DNA from 3 places in the Idiomarina sp. HB genome. Region 2 is predicted to be linked to each of the others. Evidence: predicted binding sites of a transcription regulator. Region 2 holds the regulator's gene; each other region holds the start of a gene.
The links. Region 2 encodes FliA, which starts transcription of late flagellar genes. Its sites were predicted from a motif close to CTAAAGNTNNNNNNNNNNNNGCCGATA; they were not measured.

Region 1: a site for FliA is predicted at 1,581-1,607, ahead of pomA (flagellar motor protein PomA). Genes of this name have one in related genera too.
Region 3: a site for FliA is predicted at 1,373-1,399, ahead of VBY75_RS01615 (VC2046/SO_2500 family protein). Genes of this name have one in related genera too.

Annotation. Positions count from the first base shown of each region.
Region 1 is NZ_JAYLVU010000003.1:221,754-224,962, forward strand. Features, by position in the region: gene VBY75_RS10410 (flagellar motor protein MotB) at 1-699, opposite strand, end outside; gene pomA (flagellar motor protein PomA) at 702-1,469, opposite strand; gene VBY75_RS10420 (exodeoxyribonuclease VII small subunit) at 1,672-1,911, shown strand; gene VBY75_RS10425 (polyprenyl synthetase family protein) at 1,908-2,795, shown strand; gene dxs (1-deoxy-D-xylulose-5-phosphate synthase) at 2,800-3,209, shown strand, end outside.
Region 2 is NZ_JAYLVU010000001.1:1,071,386-1,074,594, reverse strand. Features, by position in the region: gene flhF (flagellar biosynthesis protein FlhF) at 1-618, shown strand, start outside; gene VBY75_RS05345 (MinD/ParA family protein) at 675-1,547, shown strand; gene VBY75_RS05340 (RNA polymerase sigma factor FliA) at 1,540-2,265, shown strand; gene cheY (chemotaxis response regulator CheY) at 2,303-2,686, shown strand; gene VBY75_RS05330 (protein phosphatase CheZ) at 2,700-3,209, shown strand, end outside.
Region 3 is NZ_JAYLVU010000001.1:317,652-320,860, forward strand. Features, by position in the region: gene VBY75_RS01600 (tetratricopeptide repeat-containing response regulator) at 1-179, opposite strand, end outside; gene VBY75_RS01605 (NAD(P)H-quinone oxidoreductase) at 265-1,233, shown strand; tRNA gene VBY75_RS01610 (tRNA-Tyr) at 1,238-1,322, opposite strand; gene VBY75_RS01615 (VC2046/SO_2500 family protein) at 1,434-1,904, shown strand; gene xerD (site-specific tyrosine recombinase XerD) at 1,986-2,888, shown strand; gene dsbC (bifunctional protein-disulfide isomerase/oxidoreductase DsbC) at 2,944-3,209, shown strand, end outside.

The DNA of each region.
Region 1 (3,209 bases), on a different contig from region 2:
CAGACGTTCATTATCACTGTGCCCGGAAATGGTAATTTCGCCGGGAATATCTTTTAATGCCTCGGCAACCTGCTGAATGATAGGCCGGAACTGCGGCTGCAAGAACGCAGAACCTTCAGGGAATGAGCCCTGCTCGCGAATACGAATAATGATTTGCTGACCATGCTGTTCCAGCTCTATGGTTCCGGCTTTAATCTCATTCTCTAGCTGTTGTTCAATGCGGCGCATAAGCTCTTTAGACACCTGAGTCATGGCTTCGGTGTTTTCAGATTCAGCTTCTTTTTGATCTTCTGCGCTGTCAGCTTCCTGACCACCACGTTCGGTTTGTTGCCCCCCGGCAAAGTCAGACTCGCCTTCCTGAAATTCCAGCATTTGCTGGGTCATTTCAACGGTTTGCTGCTGAATGGTTTCAATGGGGGTCGGCTCCGGACGCCCGGGCCGGAATTCCTGTGCAATGACACTGGTACCTTTAGGAATGTCTTTAACTTCAATTTTATTCTGTACACCTAAGGCGTACTTCATAGAGCCGGCAATTTGCTTAAACTTTAATACATCCATCTCGGAGAAAGCCAGCAAGAGCACGAAGAAGCACATGAGCAAAGTCATGAGATCGGCAAAGGTTGCCATCCACATAGGTAAGCCCGCTGGCGGGCAGTTGCAGTCTTCTTCTTCTTCGTCTCTGACTTTCTCTGAGGCCATGACTACTCGTCCTCATCCTCATTACCAATACGCTTAGATTCAGCCAGGTAATTACGCAAAATACCTTCAATGACACGAGGGTTTTGACCGTCCTGAATACCTAAAATGGCATCCAGTATCAATTGTTGGTTCAGTTTTTCCTGTTCTGCGCGCAGCAACAGTTTATTGGCAATAGGAATAGCAATAACGTTCGCCAGAAACGCACCATAAAGCGTGGTTAACAAGGCAACGGCCATAGCCGGACCTATGGCTTTAGGGTCGTCCATATTGGAAAGCATAGCGACCAAACCAATCAAGGTACCTATCATACCCATTGCCGGGGCAACATCACTGAGTATTTTAAATACGCGAGCACCTTCCTCGTGACGAGAAAAACTCATTTTTATGTCTTTTGACAAGGTTTGGCGAACCACTTCGGCGTCATGGCCATCAACCAGCATGTCGACGCCTTTACGAAAGAATTTATTCGGAATTTCCGCCTCTTCCAATGCCAGGAAACCGCCTTTTCGCGCAGAGTCAGCCATTTCAACGGCAGTGTCGATAAGCTCTTGTGGGTGTTCAATTTTAAAGAAAAAGGCCTTAACGACGACTTTTCCCGTCCCTAAAAACTGGCTTAACGAGAAATTAGCTAAGGTTATAAATAATGAGCCACCGAATACGATAAAAAACGAACGCGCATCGATAAAAAGACTTATATCCCCACCCAGAATCATGGCGACCACAACAAAGCCGATGGCGCCGATAATTCCTATGAGCGTTGCTATATCCACTCAGCTTTCCTCCCCGATTTGCGTTTTCGCTTATGCTGCTGTGCTCATTCTTAAACAATAGCGCCGCTCTGACAAGCGACATCTGATCATCTTACACAGGAATAATGAGATCATCGGCTGACATTCGGGATTCTTTATCGGATAATTAACTTTCATTCTTGTAGCAATGCGGCTCAAAACAGATTTTAAGGCAGACTCAGCTATGGCAGAAGAACAGAAGCAGCAATCCTTTGAACAGGCTCTTGAACAGTTAGAGCAACTGGTTAATGAACTGGAGCAAGGCGATTTACCCTTAGAACAGTCGCTGAAAAAGTTTGAGCAGGCCATTGCGCTGTCACGCTCCAGCCAGCAACAATTGCAGCAGGCTGAACAAAAAGTCACAACCCTGTTAGCCGAGCAACAACAATCAGGCAATGATGAAAGTGATGGAGAACTGATGTGACGATTAATTCGTTAACAGCAGATACAAGAAAGCAAGTCGACACATTTTTACAGCAGAAGCTCGAACCCCTGACGTTAAATAAGCGTTTGAGTCAGGCAATGCAGCATGGTGTTTTACTGGGTGGAAAGCGTATTCGCCCCTATCTGGTAATGACTGTTGCCGATATCTGCGGCGCCAACCAAGACGATGCCTTGCGTTCAGCAGCTGCTATTGAATTAATTCACGCTTATTCATTAATTCATGACGACTTACCGGCCATGGACGATGACGACTTACGTCGCGGACAACCGACTTGCCATATTGCGTACGATGAAGCGACAGCTATTCTCGCAGGTGACGCACTGCAAACTCTGGCCTTTGAAATACTGACCGAAAGCAACATGCAGGACATACCGGCAGAGCGCCAACTGCAACTCGTTCATGTATTGGCGAAAGCCAGCGGTGCCCGGGGCATGTGTGCCGGTCAGGCAATTGATTTACAGGCAACGGCAAAGAACCTTACCGAAAGTGCTCTGGAGCAAATGCATTTAAGTAAAACCGGCGCATTAATAACAGCAGCAGCCAGCATGGGCGTTTTATGTGGTAGCAGCGACGCCCAAAAGTGGCAAGAAAAATTCGAACAATTTGCACGTTATTTGGGGCTGGCATTTCAAGTACAGGATGATATTCTCGATGTCGTAGGTAACACTGAAGCACTGGGGAAACCTCAGGGTTCAGATGCCGCGTCTGAAAAATCCACATACGTGCGTTTGTTAGGTATTGAAGGCGCTCAACGACGCTTACAAAACTTACATAACAAAGCGCTACAGTCATTAAGCGATATCCCTTACAATACCGACAAACTCGAACAATTTTCCGACTTGCTGTTAAAGCGGGACCACTAACTGAATGACTCAACAATATCCGTTACTCGATAAAATTAATTTACCCGCCGACTTGCGTCGCCTGTCACGCTCGCAATTACCTGACTTGTGCGCTGAAATTCGTCAGTTTTTGCTGACATCGGTCAGTCAGAGCAGTGGCCACCTTGCCTCCGGTTTAGGTACGGTTGAGTTAACAGTCGCCCTTCACTACATCTACCACACTCCTGAAGACAAGCTGGTGTGGGATGTTGGCCATCAGGCTTATCCGCATAAAATACTGACCGGGCGTAAACAGCAGTTGCACAGCATTCGCCAGAAAGACGGGTTACACCCTTTTCCGTGGCGGGAAGAAAGCGAATACGATGTCTTATCGGTGGGTCACTCAAGCACGTCGATATCTGCTGCTTTAGGCCTGGCCGTGGCAGCGCAACGCCA
Region 2 (3,209 bases):
AAAACCACCACTATTGCGAAGCTGGCTGCTCGTTACGCTCAGCGCCATGGTGCGGATAAAGTGGCATTAATTACTACGGATACCTTCCGTATTGGTGCCAGTGAACAATTACAAACCTATGGTCGTATAATAGGGTGTCCGGTAAAAGTTGCTAAAAATGCGCAAGAGCTGGCAGATGCGTTACTTTCACTGCGCCAGAAGAGCTTAATTTTAATTGATACGGCCGGCATGGGCCAACGCGACAAGCGTTTGAGCGAGCAGTTAAGTCAGCTTATCCAGAATTCAAGACTGCGTATTCGCCCATATCTGGTACTTTCAGCGACATCACAGAATCAGGTATTGATGGATGCTGTTAAGCAGTTTAAAACCTTGCCTTTATCCGGTTGCATTTTTACCAAGCTGGACGAATGCTTAAGTTTAGGTGAGAGTATCAGCGTGGCTATTGAGCATGGCTTACCAGTAGGCTATTTAACCAATGGTCAGCAGGTTCCTGAAGACATTCGTGTTGCCGATGCGAACTTTATGGTAGCGGAGGCCGAGCGTTTGCTTGATAAAAGCATTTGTTCCTCAGTGTCAGACGTGCCAAAATCGTATTGGAATGCGGCGTTTTCTCGCTGAATGAGCCGAAGTAATATGAAGCTGTTGTCAATTTAGTCAGAAAAGAGATACGCCCGATGGATCAAGCAAGCGGTCTGCGAAGAATGAAACAATCAAAAGTAAAAGTTATTGCGGTAACCGGTGGTAAAGGTGGCGTGGGTAAAACCAATGTGTCGCTGAATATGGCTATTGCAATGGCAAAGCAGGGCAAACGAGTATTGGTGCTGGACGCCGACTTAGGCCTGGCTAACGTCGATGTGATGTTGGGTCTTCGTGTTGAGCGTAATCTCTCTCATGTGTTAAGCGGCCAGTGTGAACTGGAAGATATTCTGATAGAAGGCCCTGCGGGAATAAAAATTGTTCCGGCAACGTCTGGTACACGTTCGATGGTGGATCTCAGTGAATCTGAGCATGCCGGTTTAATTAGAGCGTTTAGCCAGTTACAGGGTAATTATGACGTGCTGATTGTGGATACTGCAGCTGGCATAGGTAACACCGTTGTCAGTTTTGCCCGAGCCTCACAGGACGTGCTAGTCGTAGTTTGCGATGAACCAACATCGATTACCGATGCTTATGCTCTTATTAAAGTATTGAGCCGTGAGCAGGGGCTTTTCAAATTCAAAGTAGTTGCCAATATGGTGCGCAATATGCGTGACGGGCAAGTACTGTTCAATAAGCTCACTAAGGTTACCGACCGGTTCTTAGATGTTGCGCTGGAGCTGGCAGCAATTATTCCTTTCGATGAAAACTTGCGTTTAGCCGTGCGGAAACAGCAATCCTTTGTCATGGCTTACCCTAAATCGCCGGCGTCATTAGCGATAAAAGCACTGGCTAAGAAGGCGCTGGACTGGCCCGTTCCGGCTCAAGCCGGAGGACATTTAGAATTTTTCCTTGAACAATTGATAACTTCTGCCGATAACGAGAGTAAGCGGGATGTTGCCAATGAATAAAGCTGCCGTTTATGCCGCCACCGCTGACAACCGGAATGCCATTATTGAGCAGCATACCGGACTGGTTAAGCGTATTGCCCACCACATGATGGCGAGACTACCCGCCAGCGTGCAAGTGGATGATTTAATACAGGCAGGCATGATTGGCTTACTAGAAGCTGCGCGTAACTTTGATAACAGCAAAGGTGCCAGCTTCGAAACTTTTGCCGGCATTCGCATTCGTGGTGCAATGCTGGACGAAATTCGTCGCGGCGATTGGGCCCCTCGCTCAGTACACCGTAACCACAGACGTGTGCTGGAAGCCATTCGCCAGGTTGAAAACGAGACCGGGCGGGACGCAAAAGATACAGAAGTAGCCGCAAAACTGAATATGGGTATGGATGAATACCACCATATTTTGCGGGATGTGAGTTCAGGACGAATTGTTGGAATTGAAGATCTTGGCGTGTCAGAAGATGCGTTAATGCCAGAGCAGGTCACAGGTTCAGCTTATGAGCCACAACGAGATGTTGAGAACGCTGCGTTTCATAAAGCATTGGTTTCGACAATTTCATCGTTACCAGAACGTGAAGCCTTGGTGCTTTCGTTGTATTATGACGAAGAATTGAATTTAAAAGAGATAGGTGAAGTGCTGAGCGTGAGTGAATCACGTGTCAGTCAGATTCACAGTCAGGCAATGTTGCGGCTGAAGTCGCGAATGCAAAATTGGGTTGAATAAACTTTGGTGGTAATCGAGAGCCTCAGTGGAGGGTGCTTTGGATAAAAATATGAAAATTCTTGTTGTGGATGACTTTTCTACAATGAGACGAATCATTAAGAATTTACTTCGTGATCTTGGCTTTACCAATATTCAGGAAGCTGATGACGGTAATACGGCTTTACCCATGTTGCAGAACGGTGATTTCGACTTTGTCGTAACCGATTGGAACATGCCCGGTATGCAGGGAATTGACTTGCTACGTGAAATTCGCAAGGACGATAACCTGGCGCATTTACCGGTATTGATGGTAACGGCCGAAGCTAAGCGTGAGCAAATCATCATGGCCGCACAAGCGGGGGTTAATGGTTACATCGTAAAACCGTTTACAGCCGTAACGTTGAAAGAAAAGCTCGACAAGATTTTCGAACGTATTAGCTAAAGGGCGAATGACTATGTCTGATAACGCCCATGATATTTCTCTGGAGCAAGCCAAGGAACTCGTAGCCTTGCTTGAAGACGGGAAGCAGCAGCAGGCAAATCAATTACTGGAAGACGTTTACAACCGTCGTAACGACAAGTTGTTTACCTCTGTCGGCCAGTTAACACGCGACCTCCACGAAGCACTTCAGGACTTTCAGGTAGACCCTCGCATTGTGCAAATGACACAAGATGATCTTCCTGATGCGCAAAACCGTTTGTTGTATGTCATTGAGAAAACCGAAGACGCAGCCAATAGAACAATGGATGCGGTAGAGGCTTGCCTGCCGTTAGCAGATGAGATGCATCAGCGTGTAGAGAAGGTCATGCCGGCCTGGAACAGGCTGATGAGTAACGATATTGAGTTAAATGAATTCAAGTCTTTATGCCATCAGGTCGATGACGTACTTAAGCGCTGTGGTGAAAACATGCCACAAGTGCATGGGTTGATGACTGAAGTATTGATGGCTCAGGACTTTCAGGAT
Region 3 (3,209 bases), 750 kb from region 2:
ACCAACAGAATATCGTGCGGGTTTTTGATGTAGGCAGCAATGCCCGCTTCACCCGTTGTCTTGATTTGGACGTCTTTTGCCCCCAAGTTTAACAGCAGGCCTTTGAGCATAACCTGAAAGGGCTTCTGGTCATCAATCAATAACACACGTTTATCATTGAGCTCTAAGGTTTTGTCCATTAGTGTCAAACAGTATCCTGATAGTATTCAATACCGACAGCATACTGGCTAATTTCAATAATGTTAAGCGGCAACGGAGGCTGATGTGAAAGCAATTCAGATTTCAGAGCAAAAAGTGATATGGAAAGACGGTATTAATTTAAGCGAGCCGCGTGCAGATGAGGTTCAGTTGCGTGTTTTAAGCGCCGGGGTTAACCGCGCCGATCTAATGCAAATAGCAGGGAAGTATCCGTCGCCTAACGGCGTATCCGATATTCCCGGGTTAGAAGTCTGTGGCGTTATAGAGCAGGTTGGCAGCCAGGTTTCCGACTGGAAGACAGGGCAACGTGTTAGTGCCTTACTAGCCGGAGGCGGTTTTGCAGAGCGGGTCAACGTTTCGGCAAAACAACTGCTGGAAGTGCCGGATGACTGGAGTCATGAAACCGCAGCTGGCTGGCTTGAGACTTTTGCTACTGCTTATCTCAATGTTTTCCAGTTAGCCGGGCTAAAACAGGGAGAGCGGGTATTGGCGCATGCCGGTGCCAGTGGGGTCGGAACTTCGCTAATACAGTTGTGCCGTGAAAGCGGTAATGACGTTATTGCGGTCGTAGGCAGCGATGAAAAATCACGATTTTGTCTGAACCTCGGTGCGAAGCATGTTATTAACCGATATCAGCAAGATATTGTTGAAGAAGTTAAGGCGCTGGGAGAAGTCGATGTCATCCTCAATCCGGTTGCCGGCGAATCTATCGCAAAAGACCAGCAGTATTTAAAGCAAGACGGTCGTATTATTTTGATTGGCTTAATGGGCGGTCGTACGGGAGAAGTTGATTTCGGGCGAATGCTAATGAAGCGTCAGAAGCTTATGGGCTCGACGTTGCGGGCGCTGTCTTCAGTACAAAAAGGTCATATTTTAAACGGTTTATGGCATGACTTTAGCGATAAGTTTAAAACCGGCAAAATAAAACCGATTATCGATCAGGTTTTTACGGCTGATGATATTCAAAAAGCGCTGGACTATGTTGCGGCGAATAAGACGCAGGGAAAGGTAATACTGAAGTTGGCCGAGCAGTAGTAAATGGTGGAGGGGGCAGGATTCGAACCTGCGAAGGCTGAGCCGTCAGATTTACAGTCTGATCCCTTTGGCCACTCGGGAACCCCTCCACTCAAGTGGCGCGTATAATAACAGTCTTAGCTTAGCTGTAAAGAGAAAACTTAAACTTTTAGGACTTTGGCCGATACAGAACTATCGGTAATTGATAATCCAGAGTCTTAATGAGTCAAGTTTCTGCTGTTCAGAACAATGCCGCTCATTTTTTTGAGCAACACGCGAGCGAAGCCGTTAACCACGGTTTCTCCGGTGAGTTCGCTTATTGGGTCTCGGCACTCGGCGCTGACCCGGTTGTCTCTGAACGCCCAACTGAGGTGAATTGGCAGCGCTCTATCGGTGCAGGCAGGGCAAGACCTTTAGATGTTCAGCCAGGTGCTGTGATGGCCTCAGGCGTTTATGCAACCGTAAGCCAGCTGTCGGACTTTAAATTACAGGACGCGACTCATCCTCAACCCCTCATTCCGGATGCAACGCCGGATCGTTTGCCTTTAGAGCTGATTCAGAACCTGGACTGGAAAGTACGGCAGCGACTTGAGAAGAAAAAGCAACCTCAGGCTGATGACAAAAACGACTACCGACACAAAGGGCCCGCCGGTCTTTACGATGTGCTGCAAAAACTGGGAATTACCCACTAAGCTTTTTATTGGTGTTAAAGAGTTCCCGACAACCTCTCTATATTGCATAATGCTGTTACCATTTCGCAAATTCGATAAAACATGAAGCAACTGCGCCCAGAGGACGAAGATCGTATTGACGCCTTTACTGAGCATTTGTGGCTGCATCATGGTTCCAGCGAAAACACTCAGGCGGCTTACCGTAGCGACTTACGACGTTTTTGTGAGTACCTTATACCCTCGAAAAAATCGCTGATGGACACCGATGAATTAGTACTTCAGGACTACTTGCTTTGGCGCAGAACTCAAGGGCTCTCGCCAAGAAGCACATCGAGATTTTTAAGTTCGGCAAAAAAGTTTTTCCAATTTGCGGTAAAACAGCAATGGGTAGCGGTTGATCCAACTGCGCGCCTGAAGCGTCCTAAATTGCCACAGAGCATTCCTCACTCATTAAGCGAAGCTGACGTTGAGTCGTTATTGCAGCAGCCTGATACAGAAACTCCCATTGGCCTGCGTGACAGAACCATGCTGGAAGTGCTTTACGCTACGGGGTTAAGGGTAACGGAGCTTATTCGTCTGCAGTATGACCAACTGAGCCGCCAGCAAGGCTTGGTAAGGGTTGTTGGGAAGGGAAACAAAGAGCGTTTGGTGCCTTTGGGGGAAGAAGCATTGGAATGGCTGGATACATACTTAAAACATGGCCGTCCGGCGATAACGGATAAAAGCAGTCCCTGGATATTCGTGACACAAAGAGGTTCGTTACTAACGCGTCAGGCATTTTGGTACCGTTTGCGGCATTACGCAGAGGAAGCCGGAATTTATGCTCATTTGTCGCCCCATACGTTACGGCATGCGTTTGCCACGCATTTGTTGAACCATGGCGCCGATTTGCGCGTATTACAGCTGCTTTTGGGGCATAGCGACTTGTCGACCACTCAAATTTACACCCAGGTTGCACGCGAGCGTCTGCAGGCCTTGCATGCTCAGCATCACCCACGCGGTTAATTGCATTTTAGCCGTTAAAAGGGTAGGGTTCGGACAGTTAATTTACGAGGTTATTATGCGCAATTTGATGTTTGTATTAGGGTTTGCGGGGCTGGCAAGTGTCGGCTTTAGTACCAGCGCTGTTGGTGCTGTACAAAATGAAGTTGATGCCCGCCATTTGAATAAAATTGGTATTGAGGTGTTGTCGACCGCGCCGGGTGAAATAGACGGTTATGTCCGTGCTGTTACTAATCAGGGCATGTTTTATGTTTCTGACGATGGTACGCGCTTAATCAGTGGAAATGTTTTCGATATTACCGGTAAGGAGCCTGTTAATTTAAG